DNA from 3 places in the Acinetobacter wuhouensis genome. Region 3 is predicted to be linked to each of the others. Evidence: predicted binding sites of a transcription regulator. Region 3 holds the regulator's gene; each other region holds the start of a gene.
The links. Region 3 encodes PhoB, which activates phosphate uptake and scavenging genes when phosphate is short. Its sites were predicted from a motif close to TGTCATNAANCTGTCATAA; they were not measured.

Region 1 (11,067 bases), 1.7 Mb from region 3:
CCCCATCGTTTTGAGCGGTGTAGAAGCACCTTATATGCAAAAATGGTTAGCAGAACGTGGAGTGGAAGCAAAACTGCTTGAAAACCGCAGTATGAACACTTGTGAAAATACACGTTTTAGTTCATTACTTTTACAAAAGAAAGGTGGAGCGCCAACAGTACTATTAGTCACAGATCGTTATCATATGCCTAGAACAAGACGATTATTTGCACTAAGTGGTATAGAAACCATTCCAGTTAATGCGCCAATGCCGACGCAACTTAGTGAATGGCAACCAAGTAAACAAAATTATGATCATAGCCGTCGTGCAAATTACGAAACATTAGCAACAATCCGCGATATGTTGTTCGGATCAAGTGGCTGTAGAGAGGTGCCTTAATGGCAGATATTCCATTTTTAAATCCAACGATTTTAAAGCAACTTGATTTACCTGTACCAAATCGAGATACCACACCATTATTATTAGAAGCATTAAATTTAAATCGTGAATATATTGCCAATAAAGAAATTAAGTCTTATCAACGTTTGTATGGTTTTGATCAGCTAGATTGTCAGCACTGGCAAGGCTATATCAAAATGCCTTTGTTTAAGCTTCATGTACAAGTGTTTAAACCAAAAACTGAAAAAATAAAAGGCAGTGTATTTTTACTTCATGGCTACTTAGAACATAGTGGTATTTATCAACCGATTATCAAAGAAATATTAGAGCAAGGCTTTAGTGTCATCACCTATGATTTGCCTGGGCATGGTTTAAGTGATGGGTCACCTGCAAATATTAAAGACTTTGATCACTATCAGCAGGTTTTACATTCAGTTTATCAATATGTTAAAAATTCAACACAATTGCCAAAGCCTTGGTTGGGAATTGGACAAAGTACTGGTGGTGCGATTTGGATGCATCATTTACTTAAATATGCGCAAAAACGTGAAAACCCAATTGTAGAGCGAGTATTATTGCTTTCACCTTTGGTGCGTCCTGCAAAAACAGCGTGGTGGCATAACTCGATTGGTTTAGGCATTATTCGACGAATAAAAAAAGAAGTGCCACGTCATTTCAAAAGAAATAATCATAATCCAGAATTTTTACGTTTTGTTCGTTTAAAGGATCCTTTACAACCGAGAATGATGGGGATGGATTGGATTTTAGCGATGTCTAAATGGATGCAGGAAATGGAGGATTACCCGAAATGTCGTATTCCTGTATGGTTGGCCCAAGGTGCACAAGATCAGACTGTTGATTGGAAATACAATATTGATTTTGTTCGTCGTCAATTCAGATTGCAAACTTTATTGATCTTAGAAGAAGGTTCACACCAACTCATCAATGAGCGTGCAGATATTCGTGCAGCACTCACAGGTCTTATCCCTGCTTTTTTACATGCCCAATCAGGTGGGGACTACTATGAATAATAATTTTAAATAGATGTTATAGTTTTGATTTAAATAAATTGACTAAAAAATAGATGAATAATGTCATTTTTAGTGCATTTTGTTTGAAAAATAATCACACGGTGGTTTTTGTTGAAAATAGGGCTTGCGTTAGTTTTGAAAATCTATAGAATGCACTGCATCCCGACGCGATACAGCAAACGAACTTAGCTTACAGGGTTAAGTTGTTGAATGTTTATTGCGTCTTATTTATCACTGACGAGGTGATAAATAATTCATTAAGAGAATATGAAGAACAACTTGTGTGGATTTTTACTAATTGATTGATCGAAATATTATCATTGATTGATTGGTTTAAATTACTCGAAGTTTATTTGAGAGAATTTGTCAGAAAATTGATGAGCCAGAATTGTGACCTTAAGTCACTAATGATTTTAACTGAAGAGTTTGATCATGGCTCAGATTGAACGCTGGCGGCAGGCTTAACACATGCAAGTCGAGCGGGGGAAGTTGCTTCGGTAACTGACCTAGCGGCGGACGGGTGAGTAATACTTAGGAATCTGCCTATTAGTGGGGGACAACGTTTCGAAAGGAACGCTAATACCGCATACGTCCTACGGGAGAAAGCAGGGGATCACTTGTGACCTTGCGCTAATAGATGAGCCTAAGTCGGATTAGCTAGTTGGTGGGGTAAAGGCCTACCAAGGCGACGATCTGTAGCGGGTCTGAGAGGATGATCCGCCACACTGGGACTGAGACACGGCCCAGACTCCTACGGGAGGCAGCAGTGGGGAATATTGGACAATGGGGGGAACCCTGATCCAGCCATGCCGCGTGTGTGAAGAAGGCCTTATGGTTGTAAAGCACTTTAAGCGAGGAGGAGGAGCTCTTGGTTAATACCCAAGATGCTTGGACGTTACTCGCAGAATAAGCACCGGCTAACTCTGTGCCAGCAGCCGCGGTAATACAGAGGGTGCGAGCGTTAATCGGATTTACTGGGCGTAAAGCGTGCGTAGGCGGCTTTTTAAGTCGGATGTGAAATCCCCGAGCTTAACTTGGGAATTGCATTCGATACTGGGAAGCTAGAGTATGGGAGAGGATGGTAGAATTCCAGGTGTAGCGGTGAAATGCGTAGAGATCTGGAGGAATACCGATGGCGAAGGCAGCCATCTGGCCTAATACTGACGCTGAGGTACGAAAGCATGGGGAGCAAACAGGATTAGATACCCTGGTAGTCCATGCCGTAAACGATGTCTACTAGCCGTTGGGGCCTTTGAGGCTTTAGTGGCGCAGCTAACGCGATAAGTAGACCGCCTGGGGAGTACGGTCGCAAGACTAAAACTCAAATGAATTGACGGGGGCCCGCACAAGCGGTGGAGCATGTGGTTTAATTCGATGCAACGCGAAGAACCTTACCTGGTCTTGACATAGTAGAAACTTTCCAGAGATGGATTGGTGCCTTCGGGAATCTACATACAGGTGCTGCATGGCTGTCGTCAGCTCGTGTCGTGAGATGTTGGGTTAAGTCCCGCAACGAGCGCAACCCTTTTCCTTATTTGCCAGCACTTCGGGTGGGAACTTTAAGGATACTGCCAGTGACAAACTGGAGGAAGGCGGGGACGACGTCAAGTCATCATGGCCCTTACGACCAGGGCTACACACGTGCTACAATGGTCGGTACAAAGGGTTGCTACACAGCGATGTGATGCTAATCTCAAAAAGCCGATCGTAGTCCGGATTGGAGTCTGCAACTCGACTCCATGAAGTCGGAATCGCTAGTAATCGCGGATCAGAATGCCGCGGTGAATACGTTCCCGGGCCTTGTACACACCGCCCGTCACACCATGGGAGTTTGTTGCACCAGAAGTAGGTAGTCTAACCGTAAGGAGGACGCTTACCACGGTGTGGCCGATGACTGGGGTGAAGTCGTAACAAGGTAGCCGTAGGGGAACCTGCGGCTGGATCACCTCCTTAACGAAAGATTGACGATTGGTAAGAATCCACAACAAGTTGTTCTTCATTGATGTATCTGAGGGTCTGTAGCTCAGTTGGTTAGAGCACACGCTTGATAAGCGTGGGGTCACAAGTTCAAGTCTTGTCAGACCCACCATTCTGACTAACGAAATATTTGAATGAGAGTTTAAATATAGAATACAGAAAATTAGATATATTGGTCTTAAGCTGGGGACTTAGCTTAGTTGGTAGAGCGCCTGCTTTGCACGCAGGAGGTCAGGAGTTCGACTCTCCTAGTCTCCACCAAATTTTAAGAATAGAAAAGCAACGCTTTTCCTTAAAATTTAAGCAAAAAGCTATGCTTTGCGCAGGCTTTAATCGAACGAAGTCCTAGATTATAGAAATTAATAAGAAGTCGGCGTATTATACGCGTCTTGTTAACTTCTGTGATTTATCACAGTTTACTACGCATCGACGAGATGGTAGTTAATCATTAACAGAATATATTTGAGTTGAAATAAATTGTTCATACTCATTTCAATTAAACATAAGAATATGACACGCAAGTGACATGTTTGAATGATTAAGAGAAATTGAGTTACTAGCGATTAAACTGAATCAAGCGTTTTGGTATATGAATTTAGATTGAAGCTGTACGGTGCTTAGGTGCACAGTACTTCAAACTGTAATGTTGATTGTTCTACTTGTAGGAACAAGCGACTGTTTGGGGTTGTATAGTCAAGTAATTAAGTGCATGTGGTGGATGCCTTGGCAGTCAGAGGCGATGAAAGACGTAATAGCCTGCGATAAGCTTCGGGGAGGCGGCAAATATCCTGTGATCCGGAGATTTCTGAATGGGGGAACCCACTTATCATAAGATAGGTATCGTAACATGAATACATAGTGTTACGAGGCAAACGAGGGGAAGTGAAACATCTCAGTACCCTTAGGAAAAGAAATCAATTGAGATTCCCTCAGTAGCGGCGAGCGAACGGGGATCAGCCCATTAAGTTATATGTGTTTTAGCGGAAAGCTCTGGGAAGTGCTACCGTAGAGGGTGATAGTCCCGTACACGAAAGGGCACATATAATGATGACGAGTAGGGCGAGGCACGTGAAACCTTGTCTGAATATGGGGGGACCATCCTCCAAGGCTAAATACTCCTGACTGACCGATAGTGAACCAGTACCGTGAGGGAAAGGCGAAAAGAACCCCTGTGAGGGGAGTGAAATAGATCCTGAAACCGCATGCATACAAGCAGTGGGAGCCGACTTGTTCGGTGACTGCGTACCTTTTGTATAATGGGTCAGCGACTTATATTCAGTAGCAAGGTTAACCGTATAGGGGAGCCGTAGAGAAATCGAGTCTTAATAGGGCGCATAGTTGCTGGGTATAGACCCGAAACCGGGTGATCTATCCATGAGCAGGTTGAAGGTTGGGTAACACTAACTGGAGGACCGAACCCACTGTCGTTGAAAAGCCAGGGGATGACTTGTGGATAGGGGTGAAAGGCTAATCAAACTCGGTGATAGCTGGTTCTCCCCGAAAGCTATTTAGGTAGCGCCTCGGACGAATACCATTGGGGGTAGAGCACTGTTTCGGCTAGGGGGTCATCCCGACTTACCAAACCGATGCAAACTCCGAATACCAATGAGTACTATCCGGGAGACAGACTGCGGGTGCTAACGTCCGTAGTCAAGAGGAAAACAATCCAGACCGCCAGCTAAGGTCCCAAAATCTATATTAAGTGGGAAACGATGTGGGAAGGCATAGACAGCTAGGAGGTTGGCTTAGAAGCAGCCACCCTTTAAAGAAAGCGTAATAGCTCACTAGTCGAGTCGGCCTGCGCGGAAGATGTAACGGGGCTAAAATATAGTACCGAAGCTGCGGATTTACACGTAAGTGTAAGTGGTAGGGGAGCGTTCTGTAAGCCGATGAAGGTGTGTTGAGAAGCATGCTGGAGGTATCAGAAGTGCGAATGCTGACGTGAGTAACGACAAAACGGGTGAAAAACCCGTTCGCTGAAAGACCAAGGGTTCCAGTCCAACGTTAATCGGGGCTGGGTGAGTCGACCCCTAAGGCGAGGCCGAGAGGCGTAGTCGATGGGAAATTGGTTAATATTCCAATACTTCTGTGTAATGCGATGAGAGGACGGAGAAGGTTAAGTCAGCCTGGCGTTGGTTGTCCAGGTGAAAGGTAGTAGGCATGCATCTTAGGCAAATCCGGGGTGCTCTATGCTGAGAACTGATAGCAAGCTAGTTTACTAGCGAAGTGGCTGATACCATACTTCCAAGAAAAGTCTCTAAGCTTCAGTTACACAGGAATCGTACCCGAAACCGACACAGGTGGTCAGGTCGAGTAGACCAAAGCGCTTGAGAGAACTCTGCTGAAGGAACTAGGCAAAATGGTACCGTAACTTCGGGAGAAGGTACGCTGTTGTTGGTGATGGAACTTGCTTCCTGAGCTGACGACAGCCACAGAAACCAGGCCCCTGCAACTGTTTATTAAAAACATAGCACTCTGCAAACACGAAAGTGGACGTATAGGGTGTGATGCCTGCCCGGTGCTGGAAGGTTAATTGATGGGGTTAGCGTAAGCGAAGCTCTTGATCGAAGCCCCAGTAAACGGCGGCCGTAACTATAACGGTCCTAAGGTAGCGAAATTCCTTGTCGGGTAAGTTCCGACCTGCACGAATGGCATAATGATGGGGGCGCTGTCTCCAGCAGAGGCTCAGTGAAATCGAAATCGCCGTGAAGATGCGGTGTACCCGCGGCTAGACGGAAAGACCCCGTGAACCTTTACTGCAGCTTGACATTGAACTTTGATCTTACTTGTGTAGGATAGGTGGGAGGCTTTGAAGTGGCGACGCTAGTTGCCATGGAGCCGTCCTTGAAATACCACCCTGGTAATATTGAGGTTCTAACTCTGTCCCGTTATCCGGGACGAGGACCATGTCTGGTGGGTAGTTTGACTGGGGCGGTCTCCTCCTAAAGAGTAACGGAGGAGTACGAAGGTGCGCTCAGCGTGGTCGGAAATCACGCGTAGAGTATAAAGGCAAAAGCGCGCTTAACTGCGAGACCCACAAGTCGAGCAGGTACGAAAGTAGGTCTTAGTGATCCGGTGGTTCTGTATGGAAGGGCCATCGCTCAACGGATAAAAGGTACTCTGGGGATAACAGGCTGATACCGCCCAAGAGTTCATATCGACGGCGGTGTTTGGCACCTCGATGTCGGCTCATCTCATCCTGGGGCTGAAGCAGGTCCCAAGGGTATGGCTGTTCGCCATTTAAAGAGGTACGCGAGCTGGGTTTAGAACGTCGTGAGACAGTTCGGTCCCTATCTACCGTGGGCGTTGGAAATTTGAGAGGATCTGCTCCTAGTACGAGAGGACCAGAGTGGACGAACCTCTGGTGTACCGGTTGTGACGCCAGTCGCATCGCCGGGTAGCTATGTTCGGAAGGGATAACCGCTGAAAGCATCTAAGCGGGAAGCCTACCTCAAGATAAGATTTCCCTAGGACTTTATGTCCTCTAAAGAGCCGTTGAAGACTACGACGTTGATAGGTTGGATGTGGAAGCATGGTGACATGTGAAGCTGACCAATACTAATTGCTCGTGAGGCTTGACTATACAACACCCAAACAGTTGTGTTGTATGCATCAATCGATTCAAAACCAAACAATCAGTAATGATTGACCTTGATTTAGTTCAAAAGCTAGATACAATTACCAACTCAAATTATCCTGTTAATAACTCATTTGACCAAAGCTAGGCACACACTGTAAATACAGTTAAATAAGACCAAGTGATTAATCATAAACAGTTTGCTGGCGACAATAGCAAGAGTGAACCACCTGATCCCTTCCCGAACTCAGAAGTGAAACCTCTTAGCGCTGATGGTAGTGTGGGGTTACCCATGTGAGAGTAAGTCATCGCCAGCTTTTAAATTCAACACCCCAGTCTTTAAAGAGATTGGGGTGTTTTTTTGTTTAAATTATTTATGTACTGTAAATATTATCAGTGACATATTATATTTTATAAATCAAATTAAGATAAAAATGCGATATCAATATTTTTTACGGATTATGAAGGTGAAGAAATTCTTGCTGATAATGAAGTAACTGCATCAAAAGAAGAAATAATTCAATTTATGAAACAGATCTTGTTAATTAAAGATAATTTTTTAGGAATTATTGATCAGAATGATTTGTGTATACAGTTTATGGTTAATCAAGATTATTCTATCTTGGTTGATATTCCTATACTTGAACTTGATGGTTCGTATACAAAAAATACAACAATGATGGGTGCATTACAAATAGTTCACGAATTGGATGCCATGATTCAAATTGAGGATATTGATAATTTACAATTTGAGAAATGGTAGGCTTATTTTAAATGTAGTCTTTCAAAAGGATACCGAAATTGGGTTATTCATTATTTTGGAATTAAATTATGGATAAAGAATTGGTAGATCAGACTCTGGAGCTTCTAAAAAAGAGATTTGAGGCGAATATGTTTCGTCACTCTACTCTAGAATGGGCATCGGTTTATGAGCAATTACTACTAAACCCTGAAAAATTGAATGCTTTATTTCAAATGGAGCAAACGGGTGGTGAACCTGATGTTGTTGTCATGGATTCAAAATCTAATGTCATTACATTCTATGATTGTAGTGTTGAAAGCCCTAAGCCACGCAGAAGTTTTTGTTATGATGATGAAGCGTTAAAGAGTCGAAAAGATCATGTTCCCCAAAATAGTGTGATCTCTTGTGTAAAGCAAATTGGGTCACAACTTCTAACAGAGCAAGAATATCGCGATTTACAATCTATTTTCCATTTTGATTTTAAAACATCGAGCTGGGTACAAACACCTGAATCAATTAGGAGTTTAGGAGGTGCGATTTTTTGTGATTATCGTTATGGAGAGGTATTTACATACCATAATGGAGCGCAGTCTTATTATTCTTCACGTGGATTTCGGACAAAGTTAGTTATTTAGTCGTTGCATTTTTTACTTAATTTTAAATAAAAAAACGGTAAGCCTAGACTTACCGTTTTATTAACTGTGATTTGTTCAGTATTAGAAATTATATTCCATACCTAAACCGATCACAGTTTTCTTATCATCTTTTACTAACCAATCACGTTTTTGTTGAGCTACAACACCGTAAACACGTGCTTGTTTATTGATGTTGTAATCAGCACCAATACCGTAGATATCTTGTTGACGATCATCACGACCATTTGATTCTGTTGTTGCTGAGATATATTCAGCTTTTAATTTGATTGGTGTAGACGGGATCGCATATGCAGCAGTTACACCAAAAGAATCTTCTTGTAGACCTTTATAAGATGTTACTACAGCAGGAGTACCAGAGCTTGTTGCAACAGTATCATCTGTCGGTTGAGCTGTTTGCCATAAAGCACCAAATACTAAACCATCAATACCTGCAGTTTTTAAGTCGATAGAACCCGTTACACGTACTGCATCAGTGTAGACACCAGAAAGGTTGTAGGCACTGTATTTCGATGCAATTGAATGGTTTGCAGCTACAGCAGCAGCGATACCATAATCTTTATTGTCGTAAGTAATCGAACCAGAAATTCCGTCGCCAAAACCATTACGGCTACCTTTATTACCTAAAGTAGCGCTATTTGCAGTTTCAGATTCTTCACCTTGTTGGAACATGATGTTAAATGCTAAACCGCCAAGTAATTTTTTATCAGATTCAAAACCGATTACGTTATTTAGACGATCTTCACCAGCTAAGATAGCTGTCATATCTAGTTCAGTGTGATCGTTGAAAATATCTTGGTTGCTTCCAGCAGCAGTTTTTAAATAAGAGTCATACTTACCAAATTTTAATGTACCAACACCATCAGCTTTTACACCTAGGAAACGGTTACGCGCATTAAGGTCAGTATCTGAACCAGAACCATCAGTAGAGATTGCCCATTCTGCTAAATAAACAGCTGATAATTTATCAGTTAATTTTTCTTCGCCTTTAACACCAATACGTGATGAGTTAGAGTTTAATTTTGTAACGCTTTCATCTTTAAAGCCATTTTTGTCAATTTGATCTAAAGATACGTTGAGCTTACCATACAATGTAGGCGCTGCTTGAGCTGCGCTTAAGCTAAGAGTGGCGATTGCTGCAGCGAGTAGCACTTTTTTCATTGAGATTTCTCCAAAACATGTTCAAGGGTTTGCTGTTGCTTTTTTTATTTAGTAAGTCTTTCGTTCAGTTGCTTACTAACTTGCATGCAGTATCTGCAAACTTTGTTACATATAAGTGAAGAATAAATGACAGTTTAATGACGAAATTTATATGAATGTTTTCAAAAATAAAAAAGAGACTCGATGAGCCTCTTTTTTTAAGATATTTAATTATTTAACTTTTTAGTTGAGCGCAGCTTTAATTTTCTCAGCAAAAGCTTTAATTTTATCTTGATCACCCATTTGTATAGCATGTTTTCCTAATTCATGAACAGAACTTGGAATCAGATGAAAATGAACATGCGGAACTGTTTGTCCAGCAGAAGTACCAGAAAGTTGCATTAAAACAATGCCTGTTACCCCTAATCCTGTTTCAATCGCTTGCGCTATTTTTTGTACAATTTTAATGGTATAGGCAACTGCTTCTGGATCTAAATCGAGTAAAGTTACAGCGGGTGTCTTCGGAATCACCAATGTATGCCCATCTGCTTGTGGCATGATATCCATAAAAGCAAGGACTTGATCATCTTCATATACTTTTATTGCAGGAAGTTCACCCCGTAAAATTCGTGCAAAAATATTCTGATCATCGTAAGCCATATTCATTTCCTTAAATTGTCGAATGTTATTTACAATTCAATTCTTTCTGACGTTCCTTTATAGAGTCAAGTTTTTGTTGCTCTTTTTCAGAAAATTTAGGCTTACTTGTATAACAATTGTCATTACCATATTTAGCTTTTGCTTCAGGATCTTTAAAACAGAAGCCTTTTGATGCATAAATGACATTGGAGTCATCCTGTAATTTTTTACATTCCTGAGCATTGTCAGCAAATGCTTGTGTACCCACAAAAATAGATAAAGCGGATAATGCCGCGATAACATACTTATTCATTGTATTACCTCAAATTGACATATTCACGTGTCACTTGATTAGATTATAGGGTGTAACTATTATTATTCAATGGCGAAAAATTAATCTAATGTAATTTTACTCCATGATTCGTACATTTTTACAGCGCTCGAAAAATCACTATCCGGTTCGGCAAGATTATTGGCAACATTGATTAAATTTTGAGTCAAACTGATGACTGGAGTGGATAATTTGGCTTCACGGACTAAATCAACAGCGATTCCAGTATCTTTGGCAAGTAAGGGGAGTGCAAAGGTGAGGGGAAAGCTTCGATTGAAAACACGTTGAGGTAAAACAGATTCAGTTACACCACTTTTACCACTGGAAGCATTAATACAATCTAAAGCTTCATTTAAGTTAACACCATGTGCTTTTAAAGTGGTAAAACCTTCAGCAGCGGCACACAGATGTACTGCCATCATCATATTATTCACAGCTTTAACTGCAAAGCCAGCACCTGAATCTCCGACATGTTTAATCAGTTTACCGAGTGCTTGCATTGCAGGAAGTGCTTGCTCATAGGCTTCTTTTTGACCACCAACCATAAAGGTCAATGTGGCATTTTCTGCCCCAATGGTTTGACCACTCACAGGTGCAT
Region 2 (11,067 bases), 1.0 Mb from region 3:
ATTCGTCAGTTACTTAAATCCGATACAGCACCGAAAGATATTGCAGTGTTACAGGCAAAGTCTGCTGAATACGAAATTTTTGTGACGGAACTGAAGTCTAGACTCAGTACTTATATGCCTGATACTGAGGTTGAATTGGTTTTCAGCAGTGCTGAAAAGAAAGCGCTGGATTTGAATAAAAACTCAATCAAGATTATGAATGTTGAATCTTCTAAAGGTCTGGAGTTCCCACATGTATTTTTTGTGGGACTGGATTATATGCCACGTATTGGTGAAAACCGTGACATGGATTCTGAGCGGAAATTGGCTTATGTGGGTATGACCCGTGCTCAGAATAAACTGTTTATTTTAGGGTGTGAAAATAAAGGCTTTCTTGCCGATATTAAAGAGATATATGAACAAACGGCTGCTCAGGTCGAGGTTATAGAAAGCTCGGTTGAGGTGAGTATTGAAAAAGCTGAAGAACAGGTTCCAGCATCAAATACTGAAGCAGCAGATAATTCGATGATTGGGCAGAAATGGACTGAGGATGAAGAAGTCCGTTTGATTGATGCTTTTATGGATGAAAAGTTGTCGATTAAGGAAATTGCGAAACGGCATAATCGTAAAGAGGGTGGGATTCGGGCGAGGTTAAAGAAATTACGGTTGGTGGATTAGTTTTTACTGACATTCCAATTTAAAAGAAATCAGAGCGAAGTTTGATTGAAAAGTGGCTTTTCTGATCAAAGGATGATTGTTTTTCTTGTTTTAGGTACACTTATTTGAAATCCGAACTCCTTTAAGACCCCTCTTTATTAAAATTAAAGAGGGGGTTAGGGAGAAATTAGAATAATTGAGAATAATAGAAACCTTACAATAAAAACTTGAAACAAGTTTCGCGTAACTTACGTAGCAATATGACCGACGCAGAAAAGTTATTGTGGTCAAAACTTCGGAATAAGCAAATTTTAGGTTTGCAGTTTTATCGACAGAAACCGCTTTTAAATTACATCGTAGATTTTTACTGTCCATCAGCAAATTTAGTCATTGAGTGAGATGGTAGTTAGTATCTTTGGTGAAATTTATTTAATATTCTATTAAATATTCTCGATGCAATATAAGTAACCTTCGCCTGTACCAATAATTATCTTATTATTAACTAGTTTAGGAGTTGAGTAGATAGAAAAACCAACTCTATTTTCCCATTCAGTAGCTTCGAATTCATTTGTTTGTTCCTGAAACTTGTCATAAACAACCCCATGACATTGATGAGAACCAAGAAATAGTCCCCATTCTTTTGTGTGATTTTCAAGATTGATTTTATATAAATATCCATCATGTCTGGCTAAATAACAAAAGCTTTGATGAATTATTGGAGAAGACCATTGTTGAAACATTGATTTACCAATGGGTAGTATCCATGTGTTTTTTCCTGATGAACTATCAACACCACCTAGTTCATTAGAGTATGGGTGAGTAAAAATTACTTCATTTTTATATAACAATAAATTTGTGCGTATATTTCCATAATGATGAGAATTATCTATGGGACTTGAGTGCCAAATAATATTTCCTGTATCTAAATTGACTTTGCAAATAGGAGGATAGGAATAGTATGTCTCACGAGAATAAGAAATGTATAAAAAATTTTCATGTAGCAATGGTTTGCTGTATATTTCTGGAATTGAATAACCAGTTTTTGAATATTCATCTGGGTATTTAAGTTGTATTCTTTTTAATAATTGGAATTGAAAATTATTTTCACCATAAATTAATAATTGACCAGATGTAGTCGGTATGATGATATTTTGATCATGAGTTAGTCCAAAAGTTTTTATATCACCCATAATCGTTTCTTTAGTCTGAACTTTATCAAAAACGTCTCCATTTATTGGATCTAACCAATACATGTTGCCTTGATAAGTTATTACTAATAAATAATAATCATGGGATCTCATATGTTTAATAATTGTAGTTATGACTCCAGAATCTAGTTTTAATTTCCAAATCAATTTCCCTTCTAAACTTGAAAGGCAATATAAATAACCATTATCACAACCGAAATATATAAAACCATCAAGTAAAGCAATTTCATTAACATCTGAATTTGTTGCAAAAAACCAAATGATTTGTCCAGTATCAATATCTAAACAATATGCCCCATCATATTTATCAGCTTTATTCCATTCAGATCCAGCGGATCCTATATAGATTTTATGACCATTTATTAAAGGTGTATTTTTACGTGTTTGAATACCAATATACCTTGACCATATGACTTTAGGTAATCTTGAGTGATAAGGATCGAAGAAAGCCACCTTTTGCGAAATTAAATTATTAGTTTCTTTAACTATATTATTTGTTTCTTTAGCTATTAGAAGTTCTTTAATTTGAAATATATCATCATATAAATCAAATTTTTTAAGATAATTGATTAAGTCCTCTCCATCTAAAAGCTTAAAAAAATCTTTTTTTAAATTAAACTTAATAATTTGAGTTTCAGTCCATTTTTGCCACCAGAAATGTTCTTCAAGTGTCAAATTTTTAGGGAGGCAGAGAACCCATTCTCCACAATTGATATCCTTATTTTCAATAATTCTTTTGAAGGACTCACGTATTTGACTCTTTTGGGAGTCTCCTAATTGATTTAAATGAAATTTGCATTGAAAGATTATGATTTCACTAAGAATATTCCCTACAAATATATCAATACCTGCATCACCTTGATTTAGTTCAACACGTTTTACGTTTTCATTAGGATATAGTTCTTTAATTATTCTTCGGCAAACTTCTTCGAACCCTTCTCTAGCACCCTGAATATTTCCATAAATAGAGATTAAGTCTGACCAATTACGCTTCATGAATATTGTGACAAGTAATTAATTATTATTAAGATTATATACTGTTTCCTAAGTAAAAAAAATCCCCTCACTCGAGGGGATTTTTTATTCTAATGGAAAGTTACTGAACCGAATCATCCAAATTAGGCGCTAACCAACGCTTCGCCTCATCCATTGTCCAACCCTTACGCTTCGCATAATCCTCAAGCTGATCCTGAGCAATTTTACCCACGTTAAAGTATTCAGACTGCGGGTTTGCATAATAGAAACCGCTGACAGATGACGGTGGCCACATCGCAAAACTAGTAGTCAGTTGCGTACCAATCTTATCGGTAGAACCTAACCAGTCAAACAAAGATGCTTTTTCAGAATGCTCAGGACAAGCAGGGTAGCCTGGTGCAGGACGAATACCGACATACTTCTCTTTAATCAACTCTTCATTGCTTAAACTTTCAGACGCTTGATTGCCCCAGAACTCTTTACGGATACGCTCATGCAAATGCTCCGCAAACGCTTCAGCAAAACGGTCACCTAAAGATTGCGCAAGAATCGCAGAATAATCATCACCTTTGGCTTTATATTCATGCGCCATTTCTTCCGCACCAAAGATCGATACGGTGAAACCACCTAACCAGTCTTCCGCTTGATCTTTCGTTGCCACAAAGTCAGCCAATGACAAGTTTGGTTTGCCTGTGACTTTGTCAGACTGCTGACGGATATGATGGAATGTATGTGTCACCGATTGACCATCTTCCGTATAAACTTCAACAGAATCAGCCGCAGAACGGTTCGCAGGGTAGATGCCAAACACAGCACGTGCATCAAAACGTTTATTTTCAATAATGTCTTTCAACATTTCCTGCGCTTGATTGTATAAATCAGTCGCAGCTTCACCCACTACTTCATCTGTCAGAATTTTCGGGAATTTACCTGCCAGACTCCATGAAATAAAGAATGGTGTCCAGTCAAAATATTCCACCAATGTTTCAAGCGGATAATTGGTGAGTGTTTGCATACCAATGAAGTTTGGCTTCGCAGGCTTATTCGCTGCGAAGTCAATTTTCAAACCATTTTCAATGGATTCTGCATAAGACAGTTTGGCAGCTTTTGGCTGTTTGTTGGCAATACGTTCACGGACTTTTTCATATTCCGCACGGGTTTCTTCAACAAATTTCGGCTTCATTTCTTTAGAAAGTAAAGTCGTTGCCACACCCACAGCACGTGATGCATCGGCAACATAAATCACCGCATCATTTGAATATTGTGGGTCAATTTTTACTGCTGTATGTGCTTTAGAGGTTGTTGCACCACCAATCAACAATGGCACATGGAAACCTTTACGTTGCATTTCTTTGGCAACAAAAACCATTTCATCCAAAGATGGCGTAATTAAACCTGACAAACCGATAATATCGACATTTTCATCAATCGCAGTCTGTAAAATTTTCTCAGCAGGTACCATCACGCCAAGGTCAATGATGTCATAACCATTACAGCCTAAAACCACGCCCACGATATTTTTACCAATGTCATGTACGTCGCCTTTTACGGTTGCCATCAGGACTTTACCTTTAGACTGACCGCCAGACTTTTCAGCTTCAATGAATGGATTCAGCCAAGCTACAGCTTGTTTCATTACACGGGCAGATTTCACCACTTGTGGGAGGAACATTTTACCTGAACCGAACAGGTCACCGACCACATTCATACCATCCATCAATGGACCTTCGATCACATCAAGCGGACGTGCTGATTTTAAACGTGCTTCTTCGGTATCTTCATCAATAAAAGTGGTGATGCCTTTAACCAAAGCATGTTCAAGACGTTTTTCGACAGGAAGTTCACGCCATTCCAGATTTTCGACCTGTTTTTGTGCTGCACCCTGACCACGGTATTTTTCAGCCACTTCAAGCAATTTTTCAGTCGCTTCTTGATGACTTTCGCCCTGATTCTGATTCAGAATCACATCTTCAACCGCAGCTTTTAATTCAGCATCAATGTCATCGTAAATCGCCATTTGACCGGCATTTACAATACCCATGGTCATGCCTTGTTTGATGGCATGATAAAGGAACACAGAATGAATCGCTTCACGTACAGGCTCATTACCACGGAATGAGAACGATACGTTAGATACACCGCCTGAAATCATTGCATGTGGCAGATTTTGTTTAATCCAACCTGTCGCTTCAATAAAATCAACTGCATAGTTGTTATGTTCTTCAATCCCTGTTGCCACAGCAAACACGTTTGGATCGAAAATAATATCTTCAGCAGGGAAGCCAACATCATTGACCAATACATCATAAGAACGCTTACAGATTTCACGCTTACGTGCTGCTGTATCTGCCTGACCTGTTTCATCAAATGCCATGACGATGATCGCTGCACCGTACTGACGGCATAAACGTGCTTTTTGTACAAACTCGTCATAACCTTCTTTGAGGGAAATTGAGTTCACTACAGGTTTACCCTGAACGCATTTCAAGCCTGCTTCAATGATTTCCCATTTTGATGAGTCAATCATGATCGGCACTTTAGAAATTTCAGGTTCAGATGCAACCAGATTGAGGAAATGCACCATCGCACCTTGCGAATCAAGCATCCCTTCATCCATGTTAATGTCGATCACCTGTGCGCCTGCAACCACTTGTTGCAATGCCACATCCAACGCTTCAGCAAAGTTTTCTTCACGGATTAAACGCAAGAATTTTTTAGAACCTGTGACGTTGGTACGTTCACCGACATTTACAAACAAAGAATCATCATAAATGTTAAACGGCTCTAAACCACTTAAACGGCATGCAGGTTTGGTTTCAGGCACTTGGCGAGGTTTGATGTCTTTGACTGCATTGTAAATAGCACGAATATGATCAGGTGTGGTACCACAACAACCACCCGTAATATTGATCAAACCGCTTTCGGCAAATTCTTTTAAGAATGCAGCTGTTTCTTCAGGGGTTTCATCATAACCACCGAAGGCATTGGGTAAGCCAGCGTTTGGATGCGCTGAAACAAATGTATCGGCAACATCGGAAATGGTTTTTACGTGTGGACGCATGGCATCTGCACCGAGCGCACAGTTAAAACCAATCGACAATAAATCACCATGACGGACTGAGTTCCAGAATGCTTCCGCAGTTTGACCTGTGAGGGTACGACCCGATGCATCGGTAATCGTTCCTGAAATCATCAATGGCAATTCATAACCAAGCTGATTAAACACCTCTTTAACCGCAAAAATTGCTGCTTTACAGTTCAGGGTATCGAATACAGTTTCGATCAAGAGAATGTCCGCACCACCTTCGATCAAGGCATGTGCAGCTTCAATATAATTTTCTTTTAACTCATCAAAAGTAATGTTACGGAACGCAGGGTCATTTACATTTGGAGAAATCGAACAGGTACGTGATGTAGGACCAAGCACACCCGCCACAAAACGTGGTTTTTCAGGCGTTGAATATTTTTCACACGCCGCTTTGGCAATGCGTGCTGCTTCAAAGTTGATCTCATGGACATATTCTTCCATGTGATAGTCCGACATTGAAACTTTTGTGCCATTGAACGAGTTAGTTTCAATGATGTCTGCACCTGCATCCAGGTACGCTTCATGAATGCCCTGAATGATTTGCGGTTGAGTCAGAACCAAAAGGTCATTATTGCCTTTAAGATCCGATGCCCAGTCGGCAAAACGTTCACCACGATAGTCGGCTTCTTCTAATTTATGGCGTTGGATCATGGTACCCATCGCACCGTCAATGATCAGGATGCGTTGGGCGAGAAGCGCTTTTAAGGTGGCAAGTGTCGACATTCAAAACTCTCAGCTGGCTTTTTTAAACGTGCAATATATTAACAGATACTGTATGCGATTACTGCAAAAGCTGATTTCAAGCGCATTTTCTTACATGAGAATGATTCATTTTAGAAATTGGTTATTTTGATATGTTCTTAAAATCAATTCTGGTATTTTACTTCGCTATATCGATAGCGCATATCGTTATTGTGAAATTTGCATCAAAAAATAGTCGAATAGGTAAATAAAACAATCACAGTAGGTGATCATGCAATGTTTATTTTTTCATCATATTGTCATATACATCATGCAAAATTTGAAGATTAATTTTTACAGTAGTCATATTTGATAGAAATATTACAAATAATATTTCAGTTAGAATTGTAATGATTTGCAAACTTATTATTTTGATAAATATATGATTAATATAAATAAAAATATTGACCTTATCGCAACTGTTGCGAAGTAATGAAGTGAAATAATTTAAAAATTCACTTTATATGGCAGTCGTTTGTCATATAATTGTCACAATTTAATTGAACAATAAGCGCATTCTAATATTCGCTATATTTCTGCATGAATTCGAATTTACCTCCCGTCTCAGATTCTGCACAAGCTCAAAAGGCTGTCAAATCGACGAATGTGCATGTTCCTACACCGAAATTTTTTATGCCGGTGTTTTTGACGATCATTATTGCTACCCTGATTTATATTGGTGTGCAACTTAGTGCAGATTTAGCACATGTTCCTGCTTTAAGTTTATATTCTGTCATTCTTTTAGCGACAGCTTTATTCATTGCTTTGGGCTTTGAGTTTGTCAATGGTTTCCATGACACAGCCAATGCTGTAGCAACCGTAATTTATACCAATGCGCTACCTGCACCTGTTGCAGTGATGTGGGCTGGTTTTTGTAATTTTTTAGGGGTAATGGTTGCAAGTGGTGCAGTGGCTTATGGCATCATCGCGTTACTTCCGGTTGAACTGATTATGAATGTTGGTTCAGGTGCAGGATTCGCAATGGTTTTTGCGATGTTAATCGCTGCCATTCTTTGGAACTTAGGTACATGGTTCCTTGGTATTCCAGCATCGAGTTCACATACCTTGATTGGTTCGATTCTGGGTGTGGGGATCATGAACTACATTTTGCATTCATCTAGTGGTGCAAGTGGTGTAGACATGGATCAAGTTCTCAAAGTCGGTAAGGCTTTGTTATTCTCACCTTTGATTGGTTTTGCTTTTGCTGCAGTTGTATTCTTATTGGTTAAAAAAATCTTTAAGAAACAAGTTGAATTATTCCAACCACCAGAAGGGAATAAGCCCCCTCCACCTTTGATTCGTGCCATTTTGATTTTCACCTGTACAGGTGTGAGTTTTGCGCATGGTTCAAATGATGGGCAAAAGGGTATGGGCTTGATCATGTTGATTTTGATCGGTTTAGTGCCATTGGCTTATTCTTTGAATAAAAACTTAGATCAACAACATTTACAGTCTTTCTCACAATTGTCTACACAAACTGCGACAGCGATTTATGCGCAACACGCAGATATTCCAGATGAAAAAGCACGTGTGACGATTACCAAATTTATTCAAACCAAAGAGATCAACCCAGAAGTTGTTCCTGCTTTGGCAAGTTTGACGGATCATTTAGGTGAACGTGTTGCCAAGTATGGTGATTTAAAAGATATTCCAGAAGCTGAAGTATCGTCATTACGTAATGATATGTACTTGAGTACGACTGCTTTTAAACGTTTAGATAAAGCGGAACAACTTCCTGCCATGTCTACAGAACAAAAGAAAGTGGTAAAAGAGTACCGCAGCAACTTAGATTCGTTCCTACAATATATTCCAAACTGGGTGAAAGTTGCAGTTGCATTGGCACTCGGTTTAGGAACAATGGTGGGTTGGAAGCGTATTGTTGTGACAGTGGGTGAGCGTATTGGTAAGCATCACATGACTTATGGTCAAGGGATGTCTGCTGAGTTGGTTGCAATGACGACAATTGCAGCAGCGGATGGTTTTGGTTTGCCTGTATCAACAACGCATGTTTTAAACTCTGCGGTTGCAGGTACCATGGTTGCCAATAAAACAGGTCTAAATTTCGCGACAGTGAAAACAATTCTTTCTGCTTGGATCTTTACATTACCTGCGACGATTTGTTTATCTGGTGCGTTATTCTGGTTGTTATTGAAAGTGTTCTAACTTTAACAAGATCTTGTATGATCTGAATGGTTATATGATAAAAAGGATGTATTTTATACATCCTTTTTTTGTTGCTTACTTATTGTCTTAATAGAACCATCACAATTTTATCATTGAAAAAAAAATTAAAAATAACTAAGGTGTGGCAGTAAATTGAACTTGAGAAAAAAAGCATGTATTTAAGAAAATCACTGTATGCTGCTGTATTATTTGGAATGTCATTACCTGTTTTTGCACAAGGTATTGTATTAAACAATGAAGATATTCGTACAGATTTGAACTGGTTAAATCAGCAAGGTGTGATTCAAATTAGTACATCGACTTGGCCGATGAGTGGTGATGAAATTCAACGTGCCTTATCTCAAGCCAAAATTACAAACAATACTCAACAGAAAGTTATCGATTCTATTCAAAATGCACTTAAAGCAGATAATCAAACTGCGAAGTTAGGTTTATTTGCAGAAACTGATCTTAAAAATATTCCACAAGCCTTTGGTGATAACCAAAAAGCACAATATGTTGGTTCACTGGAAGTGAATGGCGGTGGAGCAAACTGGGATGCGAAACTACGTGTAAATGGTGAAAAAGATCCTCAAATTGACAATGGTCAAGATGTGAATGTTGAAGGCTCCTATATTGCTGGAAAGCTTTGGAATCAATGGGTAATCGCAGGTCAAATTCCAACATATTGGGGACCTGGACATGATGGTAGTTTGATTCGTGGTGATGCTAGTCGCCCAGTTTATGGTTTTACTGCTCAACGTGCAGAACAAAAAGCCTTTGAATCTAAATGGTTGTCTTGGATTGGTCCTTGGCAATATCAAGCTTTTGCTGGGCGTTTGGATGATTACAAAGCTGTTCCTGATGCCAATCTGATTGGTTTACGTTTAACAGCACAACCACTACCATATTTGGAGTTAGGTGCTTCACGTACTTTCCAAATCGATGGTCAAGGACAACCTGGCAGTGCTAAAGCTTACTGGAATGCTTTCGTGGGTAAAGATAACGAATGCGCAGATATCACATGTACAGGCGAAGGAAATGCTTCGAATCAGCTTGCTGGTTTTGATGCCCGCCTAAATTTACAATCTTTGTTGAATGTACCTGCTAGTTTTTACGCTCAGTATGTAGGTGAAGACGAAGCAGGATTGCTACCCGCTAAAAAAATGTATTTAGCAGGTGTTGATTATTCAACGAGCTTTAAAAACATGCCAGTCCAATTCTATGCTGAATGGGCAGATACAACGACCAATGGCAATGTGAGCGGAATTTCATATAATCACCATATTTATAAAGATGGGTATTATCAACATGGTTTCCCACTCGGTCATGCAATGGGAGGCGATGGTGAAATGGTTTCTGTGGGTGGTGATATTCGATTTGATGTAATGAATAGATTATCAGGGCGTGTGATGTATGCTAAAGTGAACCAATCAGCAGCACATTTTGGAACAGAACAAATTAACTTTGCGTTTCCTGAAAATGATAAAATTAAAGCTTTAGATTTGACTTGGACACATTACATAAAACCTACGATTCCATTGAAAATTAATGGTTGGGTAAGTGACTCGGATGTGCATGGAAATGATGCGGGAGCTTCAGTTGGAATTGAAATTCCTTTAGATAAAGCTGTATTTGGTTATTAATCAATCTAATTATGCGAAAATATACCCAATTCTAGGTATATACAGTGTTTTTGAAAAATTCTAATATGAACTGACTTCTTTAATTGACCTTATTTAAAGAAGTTATTCCTACCCTCGAAGTATGGGGATGTTGTTTTACCCATATTTTAAGAGTTTTATAGGCTTATCATTATTTGATAAGCCTTTTTTTATGTGTGAATTTTTTATACTTATCATTTGAAGCTGCTTCAGCCTAGCCTATAGCACTTTTTTGTATTGAATAAATCCTGTTTTTGTTGCAATGCGATCATATAGATATTGCGCTGTGAGATTACTTTCATGGGTTAACCAATAGACACGGTCATATTTTCCAGAGCATACTTGGTAGCTATGCTCTATCAGCTTTCGAGCCAAGCCTTGATTTCGATGTGTTTCATTCACATATAAATCTTGTAAATAACAACAAGGCTTGTCTGTCCACATACTCATGTGTGAAATTAAATGGACAAAACCTACAACCTCATTATTCACTTGAATCGCAAAACCAAACATATCTGCTTGTTCAGAATTTGTGATTCGCTTCCAAGATAAACTTATTTGTTCATTACTTAATTGTGTTTTATAAAAGTTT
Region 3 (11,067 bases):
GCCACCAAATGCTGTTTGCTGGTTTATATCGATGATGCTACCGGCAAGCTGTTGCATCTGCGCTTTTGTGAGGCTGAAACGACCTTTGACTATATGCTTTCAACCCGAGCCTACATTGAGCAATACGGCAAGCCCTTGGCCTTTTACAGCGATAAACACTCGGTATTCAGAGTGAATCAGAAATCCAGCCAAGACAGCAAGATCACGCAATTTGGGCGGATTCTGAATGAGTTAAACATTGATATTATCTTCGCCAACTCCCCACAGGCGAAGGGTCGCGTAGAGCGAGCGAATAGAACCCTTCAGGACCGTTTGATCAAGGAGATGCGCCTGGAAGGCATCTGTTCGATTGCAGAAGCAAATGCCTGGTTGCCCTGCTTTATTGAGCAGTTCAATCAGAAGTTCGCCAAATGTGCGCGAAACTCAAAGAACCTGCATCGTCCATTAACCGAATCTGATCTTGAACTGGATGATATTTTTACCTGGCAGGAACCGCGTAAGGTCACCAAGAACCTGACGATTACCTATGACAAATGTATTTATCTGCTTGAACCGACAGAGCTGAATCATAAGCTTGCTGGGCAATACATTGCATTTCTGGAGTATCCGGATGGCACTGTGGCCCTCATGCATGAAGGACGAAAGCTCAACTACAGCATCTTCAATAAATTGGCTGGGCTACAGCAAAATGAGATTGTTGAGAATAAACGGTTAGGTTCAGTCCTGGCGCATATTCAACAGCAGCATGAAGAACTAGAAAAACAGAATAAACGTTCCCGGGCCAAGAAAAGTATGCCAAGTCGTAAAGCTCAGAAAGCTGTTGTTGAACAAAGAAACTTAAATCCTGTGCTTGACTCTTGTGGTTAAAAACAGGACATTTTAAATGGTTTATCGCATAGACATTTTAATTGGTGAATAACACATTATCCATACTATACAACTCATAATAGATAAGAAAAATTAGACTTGGAAATAGGAAAAGTATCTCCAAAAATTAAATGTAACAAAATTTTACTATTCCAAAAACATAAAACCAAAACCAATTCACCCAGTTTCACTGACCTGCTACACTTTCCTCCAACACATAAACAATATCAGACGAGTCATGATCGAAATCCACTCTAAACTCCCTGCACAAGGCGTGACTATTTTCAGCATCATGACCGCGATGGCACAACGCCTCAACGCACTGAATCTATCACAAGGCTTTCCCGACTTCCCTGCACCCCCCGATTTACTTCAAGCACTCAGCCAAGCAACCCTCGATGGCTATAACCAATATGCAGCTGGAGATGGCTTACTCTCACTCAGAGAACAAGTCACACAACTTTTTTTAAATCGCGATCAATTACAACTTGATCCTGTCACAGAAATTACCATCACACCTGGGGCAACCATTGGACTGTTCAGTGCCATTCAGGCGATCGTCCATGCAGGTGATGAAGTCATCATTTTCGACCCAAGTTATGAAAGCTATGCGCCTAGCATACAGTTGGTTGGAGCTAAACCAATTCATATAGCCCTAAATGCACCTGACTTTTCTGTGGATTGGAATCAAGTTAAATCTGCTATCACAGACAAAACCCGCATGGTGATTGTGAATACACCACACAATCCAACAGGGGCAATTTGGTCAAAACAGGATTGGCTCAATTTAATTGAACTCATTCAAGATAAAAATATCGTTGTGCTGTCTGATGAAGTCTATGAACACCTCATTTATGATGGCGAAAAACATTATTCAGCACTGTCATTTCCAGAACTACGAGAACGTAGTTTTGTCGTTGGCTCGTTTGGTAAAACTTTTCATGTGACAGGCTGGAAAACAGGTTATTGTGTGGCTGCACCTGAGCTGATGAAAGTCTTCCGCCAAATTTATCAATTTGCCAATTTCTGCGGGGTTACACCTGTACAAATGGCACTTGCCAACTATATGCAACAACATCCTGAACATATTTCAGGGCTTTCTAGCTTTTATCAGCAAAAACGTGATCTATTTAATTCAGGCATTGCGGACTCAAAATTCAGCCTCATTCCATCAAAAGGGACATTTTTCCAAAATGTCGATTACAGCAATATTCGCCCAGATTTAAACGATGTTGAGATGTGCAAATTCCTTGCCGAAGAACATAAAATCGTGGCAATTCCTGTATCGGTTTTCTATAAACAAGCACCTGAAAATTTACGTTTGATTCGTTTTTGTTTTGCAAAAAAAGAGGAGACTTTAGTTCAAGCCTGTAAAATTTTAAATCAAGTTTAACTTTAGAAACGTACTAAAAACCAGAATAAATTATCAAAATAAGATATTTATGAATAATTTATGGAGCCTGAGTTACTCAAATACTTAGGCTTTTTTACGCATGTTGTTATATGATCAAGGAGATAAAGACAGACGAAATTGACAGTAGAATAAAAGATGCCAGCTCGCCCCGACATGCTTCACCAGCCCAAGTTTTGGAAGGTTTTTTTAATCTTTCTAGGTCCACTCATTTTAACCAATATTTTGCAAAATCTGTCGGGCACGATTAATACCATTTTTGTTGGGCAAATGCTTGGTGTTGATGCGATTGCCGCCATCGCTGTCTTTTTTCCTATTTTATTTTTACTACTTGCTTTCGTGATCGGTTTATCCACAGGCGCAACTGTTTTAGTGGGTCAGGCGTGGGGCGCCAAAAACACTGAAAAAGTCCGTACCATTGTCGGTACTCTGCTCTTTATGACCATCATTGGTGGAACGATCATTGCAATTTTGGGTGTGGTTTTTGCCAAACAAATTCTTATGCTGTTAGGCATTGATCAAAGCATCATGCATCTTGCCTTGCCCTATGTGCAATGGATGCTAATGAGTAGCCCATTTCTGTTTATTTATATTACCTATACCTCGATTCTCCGTGGCGTGGGTGACAGTACAACACCTTTACTCGCTTCGGGTTTAACCATTTTAATCGGTGTGATTATTACGCCATTGCTGATCGGTGGCTATTTCGGTTTTCCAAAACTCGGCATCATCGCCCCTGCGATCGCTAGTGGTTTAGGATTTCTTGGAACATTGGTTTTTCTTTATATTTATTTAAATAAAAAAGATCATGTACTTAAACCTGATTTTGCGATGATCCAACATCTACGTTTTCACCCTGAGTTAAGCAAAACCATTTTAAAACTAGGGATTCCGACAGGTATTCAGATGATCACTAATTCTGTCGCAGGATTGGTTGTCATTGGTTTGGTCAATAAACACGGCGCACATGCAACCGCAGCTTATGGCGCAGTCAATCAGGTATTGAATTATATTCAATTCCCTGCGCTATCTATTGCTATCGCGGGTTCTATTTTTGCAGCGCAAGCCATTGGTGCAGGCAAATCCGAATTGTTATCTAAAGTCACCAAAACAGCATTAGTCAGCAATATTGTGATCACTGGCTCATTGGTTATTTTGGCTTATATCTGTTCAAAATACTTGATGGCCCTGTTTATTACCGATCCTTCTGTAATTGAACTAGGGCAACAGCTTTTATTTATTGTGTTGTGGTCAATTTTATTCTTTGGTGCGAGTGCCATTTTTGCCTCAATCATGCGTGCGAGTGGTACGGTCACTGTCCCGATGATTTTCAATATCTTGGCAATCGTCTTAATCGAAGTCCCATGTGCTTACTTATTTAGCCAATGGTTCGGTTTAAAAGGCATTTGGTATGCGCTTGCACTGACTTTCTTTAGTTTGTGTCTCATGCAAGGTTTGTATTATCAATTTGTATGGAAGAAAAAGACAATTAAGGCTTTGATCTAAATGTGGATTCACATACATTTAGATCAATAAATAGCATTATTCTTTTGAATAAAGATCAATGACATCAAGTTTAGAATGACTTAAAAGCTTGCTTTTATTGCTTTCCAAGATTTGTTGCGTATTTGATTCTTTTAGATCAATTATCATCACTTGAGCAGGAACAGATGCGTCATCGATATACCCTCTCTCCAAGAGAATCAGAATTTTTCCATTTTCAAGTAATTCAACTTTTGCAGGTTTGCTTGGTAATTTGAGTGTTACTTTCTCGCTATCTTGTTGTCTTTGATCTACAAGATTGAGCAGATAAAGATCCAAATTTTCCGCTTTAAAAGCAGTGTTTAAGTCATCAAATCGGCTAAAGTTTGCCTGTTCAACATAATATAAATAATCATCTCCCAAATATCCCATCAATACTGGTTGAGTCTTAGACGCAAGATCCTGATAACGATGATAAATAGATGTATCTGAATCAGGATCTTTTTCTTTAAATGCATCTTCCTCAACCAGAATTAAATTGACCGCCTGAGCCACACGGATGTCATAAATTCCAATCTGTATTGTGGAATCATGATAAAACTCGACCACAGAACGATAGGGATCGACTTGATATAGCACTTTTTCAGGAATGTCATAATTGAGTTCGTAAAAGCTAAAATCATCCGTATTCATATAAATATAAGGATGATCTGACCAATCGCCCAAAATACGAATCGCTTTCTGATCAGGCTCAAAGCTCATGCCGATTTCACGGCAAAAATGCTCTTGATAATTATCAGGCAATGCCACAGTTTTGACGTTGCCTGATTTTAATTGAATGCGTGAAATACTATTACCCACACCATTGTATACATATAAATTTGACCCTTTCGCATCCAATAAAATTTTTCGTGGATAACGTCCAACTGCAAACTTTTGTACGACTTGTTGAGTTGCCAAATCGATTGCAAAAACTTGGTCATAATCTAAAGAAGTTACATAAGCGGTTTTTCCATCATGACTCAATACCAGATCTGTCGCACCTACGCCACGACACATATTGTGATCACAACCATCTTCCTCTCGTGGCAGTCGATGCTCATAAATCAATTCTTCTTTTAAAGACTTCAGATTGAAACGGTAGACCGCATTTTTCTCCGTTTCGGTATAGTACAGATCATCACCATAACGCTTAAAATCTGCCATCGAATTCATATTTTGAATCGGTGCAATTTGTGAGGGAACTGGCGCGACAAAAACATGCTGATCATAAAATTTTCTTACCTCTGTTTTACGTTCAGCACATTCATTTAAAAATTGTTGTTTTGGTTTTTCGACATAATAAGCAATTTCACTAAAGTCATCACCTCTCCAAAGATAAGAACAATAAGAAGTTGCTCCTTTTAATTGATCCATCTCTTGCTCTAATGCCGAAGATTTTTGCTGCGCTTCTTGTTCAGAAGGAATTACCGCCAATAATGCTTTTACTTTCTTTATATTTGCTTCAGTCTGAGCTGCTCGTTGGTATTGTTTTGCATAGCTTGAAGCATGTTCAGCATCATAATTATCTAGTTCATGATAAGTTGCGATGAAAGCATCATAGGCTTTTATGTTGGCAGTTAAATAATGCCCAATCGCCAATGCCTGTTGATTTAAATAATTAATATTTTCTTGATGTTGCTTTCTTACCCGCTTCGACACAATTGAACCAAATTCATCCAATTTTTCTTGGTACTGATCAATGTGTTTGGTTAACTGCAACAATTTTTCCTGTTGTTTCTCTTGCACTTCTTTCATATCGTTTAATGCATAACGATAATTACTTCCCTGCTCATCATTAAACAATGGATATGGCTGATCAATCTGAATGTTATTTAAAATCACCTGATTGAATTCAACATAAGGGCTAAGTGCCTTTTGAATCTGTGCAAATTCAAGATTAATTTGAGTTAAATCTGAATACAACATCGCATCAAGTTTAGATAAGCTTGGATCAATTTTACGTGCTTGCGTGTTCGACAATGTCGTTTTGTATAAATCTAAATATTGTGCCGATCGGGTAAAATATTTCGTCCAAAATTGTCTATTTTTATAGTCTTCTATAAATCCTGAATATAGTGAATCATCCGCATCTATTTTAAAATATTGCGGATATAAGCGTTCTACATCAGCTCTAAATGATTCCCTAGATTCCTCAGCGTCTGGTTCTGAATGTACATGCTCGCCCATACTTGCAGCAGCATAAGCAGATGCCGATACATCTTCTGATGCTGCATAACTAAACTGACCAATAGATAAAATAATGCCTAAACTGAGGGCTAAATATGTTTTTTTCATGTCTTACTCGATTCAAATTATCTTTCTAATAAAAATAAATATTTAATTTTTCGAGCACATCATAACAAACTATTTTATGAATCCCAAATTTTAACCACAGATCAAAAAAATTAATTTTTGCTGCTATTTAAAAAAAAAGTGAATTTTAAGCAAAAAAAAATCGCCCAAATATGGCGATTTTTTCTAAAATTTAATTATTTTGGTTCAAAACGCTTGGTTAATTTAGTTAAACCAGTCGCCAGTTTTTGATAACCTGTTGGTAATAAACGCTGCGCTAAATCAACAATAACCGCATCACCACCAATCAATAAACGACGTTTATCTGCAATCACGGCATCCAAGATTTCTTGAGCCGCTTCAACTGCTGGCTTACGCAATAATTTATTAAATGCTTTTGCAGATTTATCAGGATTCATGCCCAATGATTTTAAACTGTCATTCATACGAGCATCATTGGCGATGTTGGTACGAATACCACCTGGATGGACACAAAGCGCACTCACACCGCACTTCTCAATATCAAGCTCTTGGCGTAATGATTCCGTAAAACCACGTACCGCAAACTTCGTTGCATTATAACCAGACTGCGTTGGTTGCGCGGTTAAGCCAAAAATACTTGAGGTATTAATGATATGACCATCACCTGTTTTCTTAATATAAGGTAAAAATTCTTTGGTACCGTAAACCACACCCCAGAAGTTGATCCCAACGATCCACTCAAGTTCTTCATAGCTTTCACCTTCAACGGTAGCGCCGAGTGCAACACCAGCATTGTTGAAGATCATATTAACAGAACCATGATTTTGAACAGTTTCTTCTGCCCAAGCTTTCATTTCTTCTTGTTTTGCAACGTTTACTTTTTTCGTTGTTACACGAACATTATAAGGCTTTACCAACTCAACAGTTTCAGCCAAGCCCTTTTCATTCACATCACTAATCGATAAATGGCAACCTGCTTTTGCAAGTAAAACAGCAAGTTGTTGTCCCATACCAGAGCCAGCACCAGTAATTGCAGCGACTTTGTTTTTAAAATTTTTCATTGTCTATCCTTTTTTAAATTCCGCACACAAAAATACAAATATGTGCAGCTCTCATGCACAATATAATTTTGACAATTCATATTGTCAATATTATATTATCAATTATCCGATGTTTTTTTATACAAAAATAACAGAATAGGTTTCAATGGCTTTTATTGCTAAAATAGCCGCTTCTTTGTGACAATCGATCATGACACGAGTATTTTTTTAAGATGACTGAGCAAACTTTAACTGAAAAGAAAACCATAAAAACAACAAAAGAACGTCAATTTAAAGGCATGTCTCTGTCTGAGCGTAAACTTGCACGTCGAGAAAAATTAATCGAAGCGGGGATTGAAGCCTATGGAAATCATGGTTTTTTTTCTGTGACGGTCAAAGACATTTGTAATGAAGCAAAACTGACTGAACGCTATTTCTATGAATCATTCAAGAAAAGCGAAGATCTTTTTCAAACCATTTTTTTACAACTCATTGAACAATTACAACAAACTGTTATGACAGGTGTTATGCAAGCTGCACCTGATCCAAAAAATATGATTCGAAGTGGTCTCACTGCAATTTTTACCATGTTAAAAGATGATCCACGCGTTGCTCGTATTATTTATGTGGATGCCATGTTGGTTCAAGAACTGCATAATCACGCCACCATCCATGAAACCATGGGACGTTTCGATCGTTTAATCCATTCCTTTGTCACGTTGATGTTGCCTCATATTGAGCGCAGTGAACAAGAAATATCCCTTGTTGCGACTGGACTGAATGGTTATGTTACTCAAATCGCCATTCGTTGGGTGATGGGTGGCTTTAAACAATCCCTCGATGAAATTGTTTCAGCCTGTGAAACCGTATTTGTCTCATTAATAGATTCATTTTCCACAAAATAGTTTTTACTTTTAATCATTTGAGTTAAATTAGCTTTGTCATCAAACTGTCAAATTTTAATTATTTTCAAATCATTAAAGACACTTTTACTGAAAAATAAAAGTGACTTATTGTTCAAATGTCATAGTTCATTCATCAGAATGGCATTTTTTTGTCACATTTTTTTGCAAAAAAGCACCAACATCTCCTTTTTGCAATGATACTGTCATAATTAATCTTTGTAATAAGCCTGTCATAAATAAAAAACGGTACACCGTTCATACATAGGATATTGCGTTGTGAAAGATGACTATATATTAATCGTCGATGACGAACTTCCGATTCGAGAAATGATTCACACTTCATTGGATATGGCTGGTTTCCAATGTTTACAAGCTGAAGATGCAAAACAAGCCCACCAAATGATCGTTGACCAACGACCAGCTTTGATTCTACTCGACTGGATGATGCCTGGTGGTGTCAGTGGTGTAGACTTATGTCGTCGCTTAAAGCGTGATGAAAATTTGTCTGAAATTCCTGTCATCATGTTGACTGCCCGTGGTGAAGAAGACCATAAAGTTCAAGGTCTAGATGCGGGTGCAGATGACTATATGACCAAACCATTCTCAACACGTGAATTGGTTTCTCGTATTAAAGCAGTATTACGTCGTGCCAATGCACTCAGTGGTGAAAAAACCATTGATGCCAATGGCTTAGTCCTAGATCCTGTTAGCCAACGTGTTAGTTTTGGCAACAGCATTTTAGATATGGGACCAACGGAATATCGCTTATTGGCATTCTTCATGACCCATCCAGAACGTGCTTATACGCGTGCTCAATTACTTGATCAAGTTTGGGGTGGCAATGTCTATATCGAAGACCGTACCATTGATGTACACATCCGTCGTTTGCGCAAAGTACTTGAACCTTATGGTGCTGACCGCTATGTACAAACTGTCCGCGGAACAGGCTATCGCTTCTCTACACGTGCAGATGTTGCTTTAGGCTAAATATTTTCAAAGCAATGATTCTCTAGGTAAAAAATTTTCTATGTATGAACCCTACCCCGTCCCAGACCTTGCACGTGAACATAAAAAATTCCGCTATAGCAGTCTGTGGGAGTTTGCTAAACAAGATTTACGTCTACTGGCTTTCTTAATCGTTATCGGTGGATTTATTGGTTTAGGGATCGGGTACTTTTGGATTTGCATCTCCATTGCCTTTGCTATTTTTTTTATGTTTCAGTTGCGCTCTTTATACCTTGTGAATGAGTGGATTTCTAATCGACCTTACGATTCACCACCCAACTTAGAAGGGATTTGGGGCGCACTGCTTTTCAATGTCTATCGTGCTCAACGCCAAGAACGTGTTGTTCAAGCCGAAATGGTTGGGCTCATTGATCGTGCACAATCTTCACTGGTTGCCTTAGCTGAAGCCGTTATTCTTACGGATGAATTACACCAAATTGAATGGTGGAATCCTGCAGCAGAAAGACTACTCGGGATTCAACCTTTGGATCGTGGACGCAATATTCTCACGATTATTCGTCAACCCAGTTTTATTGAATATTTTAATAATATTGACCAATCACCTGATGGAATCAAAATCAAATCATCGGTTTATGAAGAGCACTATGTTCAAATTAAATTGACCAGATTTGGTAGTGAGAGTCGTTTACTCGTCGCTTATGACGTTACACGTGTGCATAACTTAGAACAAATGCGTAAAGATTTCGTCGATAACATTTCGCATGAATTACGTACACCACTGACTGTACTCAGTGGTTATATCGAAACCTTTACCGACCAAGAAGACTTAAATCCACGTTGGAAACGTGCCTTTGAGCAGATGCAATCGCAAACCCGTCGCATGAATGCTTTGGTGAATGATTTATTGCTCTTATCGCGTTTGGAAGGCAATAAGCAAATTGCGAAGAATCAAATCATTGATATGCCAAATTTAATGAATCAATTATTTGATGATGCGCAAGCCTACAATGTCGATTATGGACATACTTTAAACCTCGACATTGACAGTCATTGTGACTTGATTGGTTCCGATGCTGAACTGGCGAGTGCATTTAGTAATTTAATTACCAATGCCATTAAATACACTCCTAAAGGCGGTACAGTGACCATCGGATGGCATGATGATGCTGAGCATGGTTATTTTACTGTTGAAGATACGGGCATCGGCATTGATCCGAAACATATCCCTCGTTTAACCGAACGTTTTTACCGTGTGGATAGTGCGCGTAGCCGTCAAACGGGTGGAACAGGCTTAGGATTGGCGATTGTTAAACACGTACTTATGCAACATGGCGCTTACTTAGAAATTGATTCTAAAGAAAATCAGGGGTCAATATTTAGAGTGGTTTTCCCGAAAGAACGTCTTGATTTTGCAGGATAATGTTCATTAAATTTTCAATATTCAATCCATACTGAATCGGAATATATGCAACTATTCTTAGACTGTGAATTGAATGGTTTTGGCAGTGAAGCTCGTTTATAAGTTCGAGTCGATTCTAAAAATCCACACAATGCTGACGCTCATGTCTTAAAAGCATTTGATGAGAATGCGCTCCATTATAATTTAATGTGATTTTTAAAAATTCAACGAAAAAACACCTTCATTGAGAAGGTGTTTTTAAATTCACTCATTAATATATTTTGAGGAAAATTAAAGCGTATGACCCAAAGCCTCGCCCATCACGACTTCAGAATTTGCCTTAAATTGTGCATCCCAATTCATTTTATCTTGTTCAAATAAAACAATCGCCGTAGAACCTAAATAGAAACGACCGAGTTCAGCACCTTTTTCTAACTTTAATTCGTGATGATTGAGTTCAACACGACCTGTAGGTTTGACCTTACCAGTCGCGACTGTTTCAATGCCCGCAACAATCATCGCGCCGACCAAAACCACTGCCATACGACCCAATTCAGTGTCAAATAAACAGACCATACGCTCATTACGTGCAAACAAACCTGGGATATTTTCAGCAGTGGTTTGATTCACTGAGAACAACTCACCCGGAATATACAAAGTTTCTGTCAAAGTCCCTGCAAA

Region 1: the regulator PhoB is predicted to act here: its motif matches at 9,645-9,663, upstream of BEN71_RS11790 (porin).
Region 2: the regulator PhoB is predicted to act here: its motif matches at 6,896-6,914, upstream of BEN71_RS14710 (inorganic phosphate transporter).

The regions. Positions count from the first base shown of each region.
Region 1 covers NZ_CP031716.1:2,297,577-2,308,643, reverse strand. The annotation lists gene BEN71_RS11835 (YdcF family protein) at 1-379, shown strand, start outside; gene BEN71_RS11830 (alpha/beta hydrolase) at 379-1,410, shown strand; rRNA gene BEN71_RS11825 (16S ribosomal RNA) at 1,825-3,363, shown strand; tRNA gene BEN71_RS11820 (tRNA-Ile) at 3,423-3,499, shown strand; tRNA gene BEN71_RS11815 (tRNA-Ala) at 3,573-3,648, shown strand; rRNA gene BEN71_RS11810 (23S ribosomal RNA) at 4,079-6,970, shown strand; rRNA gene rrf (5S ribosomal RNA) at 7,167-7,281, shown strand; gene BEN71_RS11800 (hypothetical protein) at 7,503-7,727, shown strand; gene BEN71_RS11795 (DUF4256 domain-containing protein) at 7,796-8,341, shown strand; gene BEN71_RS11790 (porin) at 8,423-9,520, opposite strand; gene BEN71_RS11785 (HIT family protein) at 9,743-10,159, opposite strand; gene BEN71_RS11780 (YARHG domain-containing protein) at 10,185-10,451, opposite strand; gene BEN71_RS11775 (NAD(P)-dependent oxidoreductase) at 10,532-11,067, opposite strand, start outside.
Region 2 covers NZ_CP031716.1:2,951,030-2,962,096, reverse strand. The annotation lists gene BEN71_RS14730 (3'-5' exonuclease) at 1-657, shown strand, start outside; partial or broken gene BEN71_RS14725 (endonuclease domain-containing protein) at 897-1,031, shown strand; gene BEN71_RS14720 (outer membrane protein assembly factor BamB family protein) at 1,077-2,840, opposite strand; gene metH (methionine synthase) at 2,941-6,630, opposite strand; gene BEN71_RS14710 (inorganic phosphate transporter) at 7,189-8,811, shown strand; gene BEN71_RS14705 (capsule assembly Wzi family protein) at 8,985-10,457, shown strand; gene BEN71_RS14700 (GNAT family N-acetyltransferase) at 10,695-11,067, opposite strand, start outside.
Region 3 covers NZ_CP031716.1:107,946-119,012, reverse strand. The annotation lists gene BEN71_RS01180 (ISNCY family transposase) at 1-867, shown strand, start outside; gene BEN71_RS01175 (methionine aminotransferase) at 1,106-2,260, shown strand; gene BEN71_RS01170 (MATE family efflux transporter) at 2,417-3,784, shown strand; gene BEN71_RS01165 (YncE family protein) at 3,821-6,097, opposite strand; gene BEN71_RS01160 (SDR family NAD(P)-dependent oxidoreductase) at 6,292-7,137, opposite strand; gene BEN71_RS01155 (TetR/AcrR family transcriptional regulator) at 7,350-8,021, shown strand; gene phoB (phosphate regulon transcriptional regulator PhoB) at 8,298-9,008, shown strand; gene phoR (phosphate regulon sensor histidine kinase PhoR) at 9,049-10,407, shown strand; gene asd (archaetidylserine decarboxylase) at 10,678-11,067, opposite strand, start outside.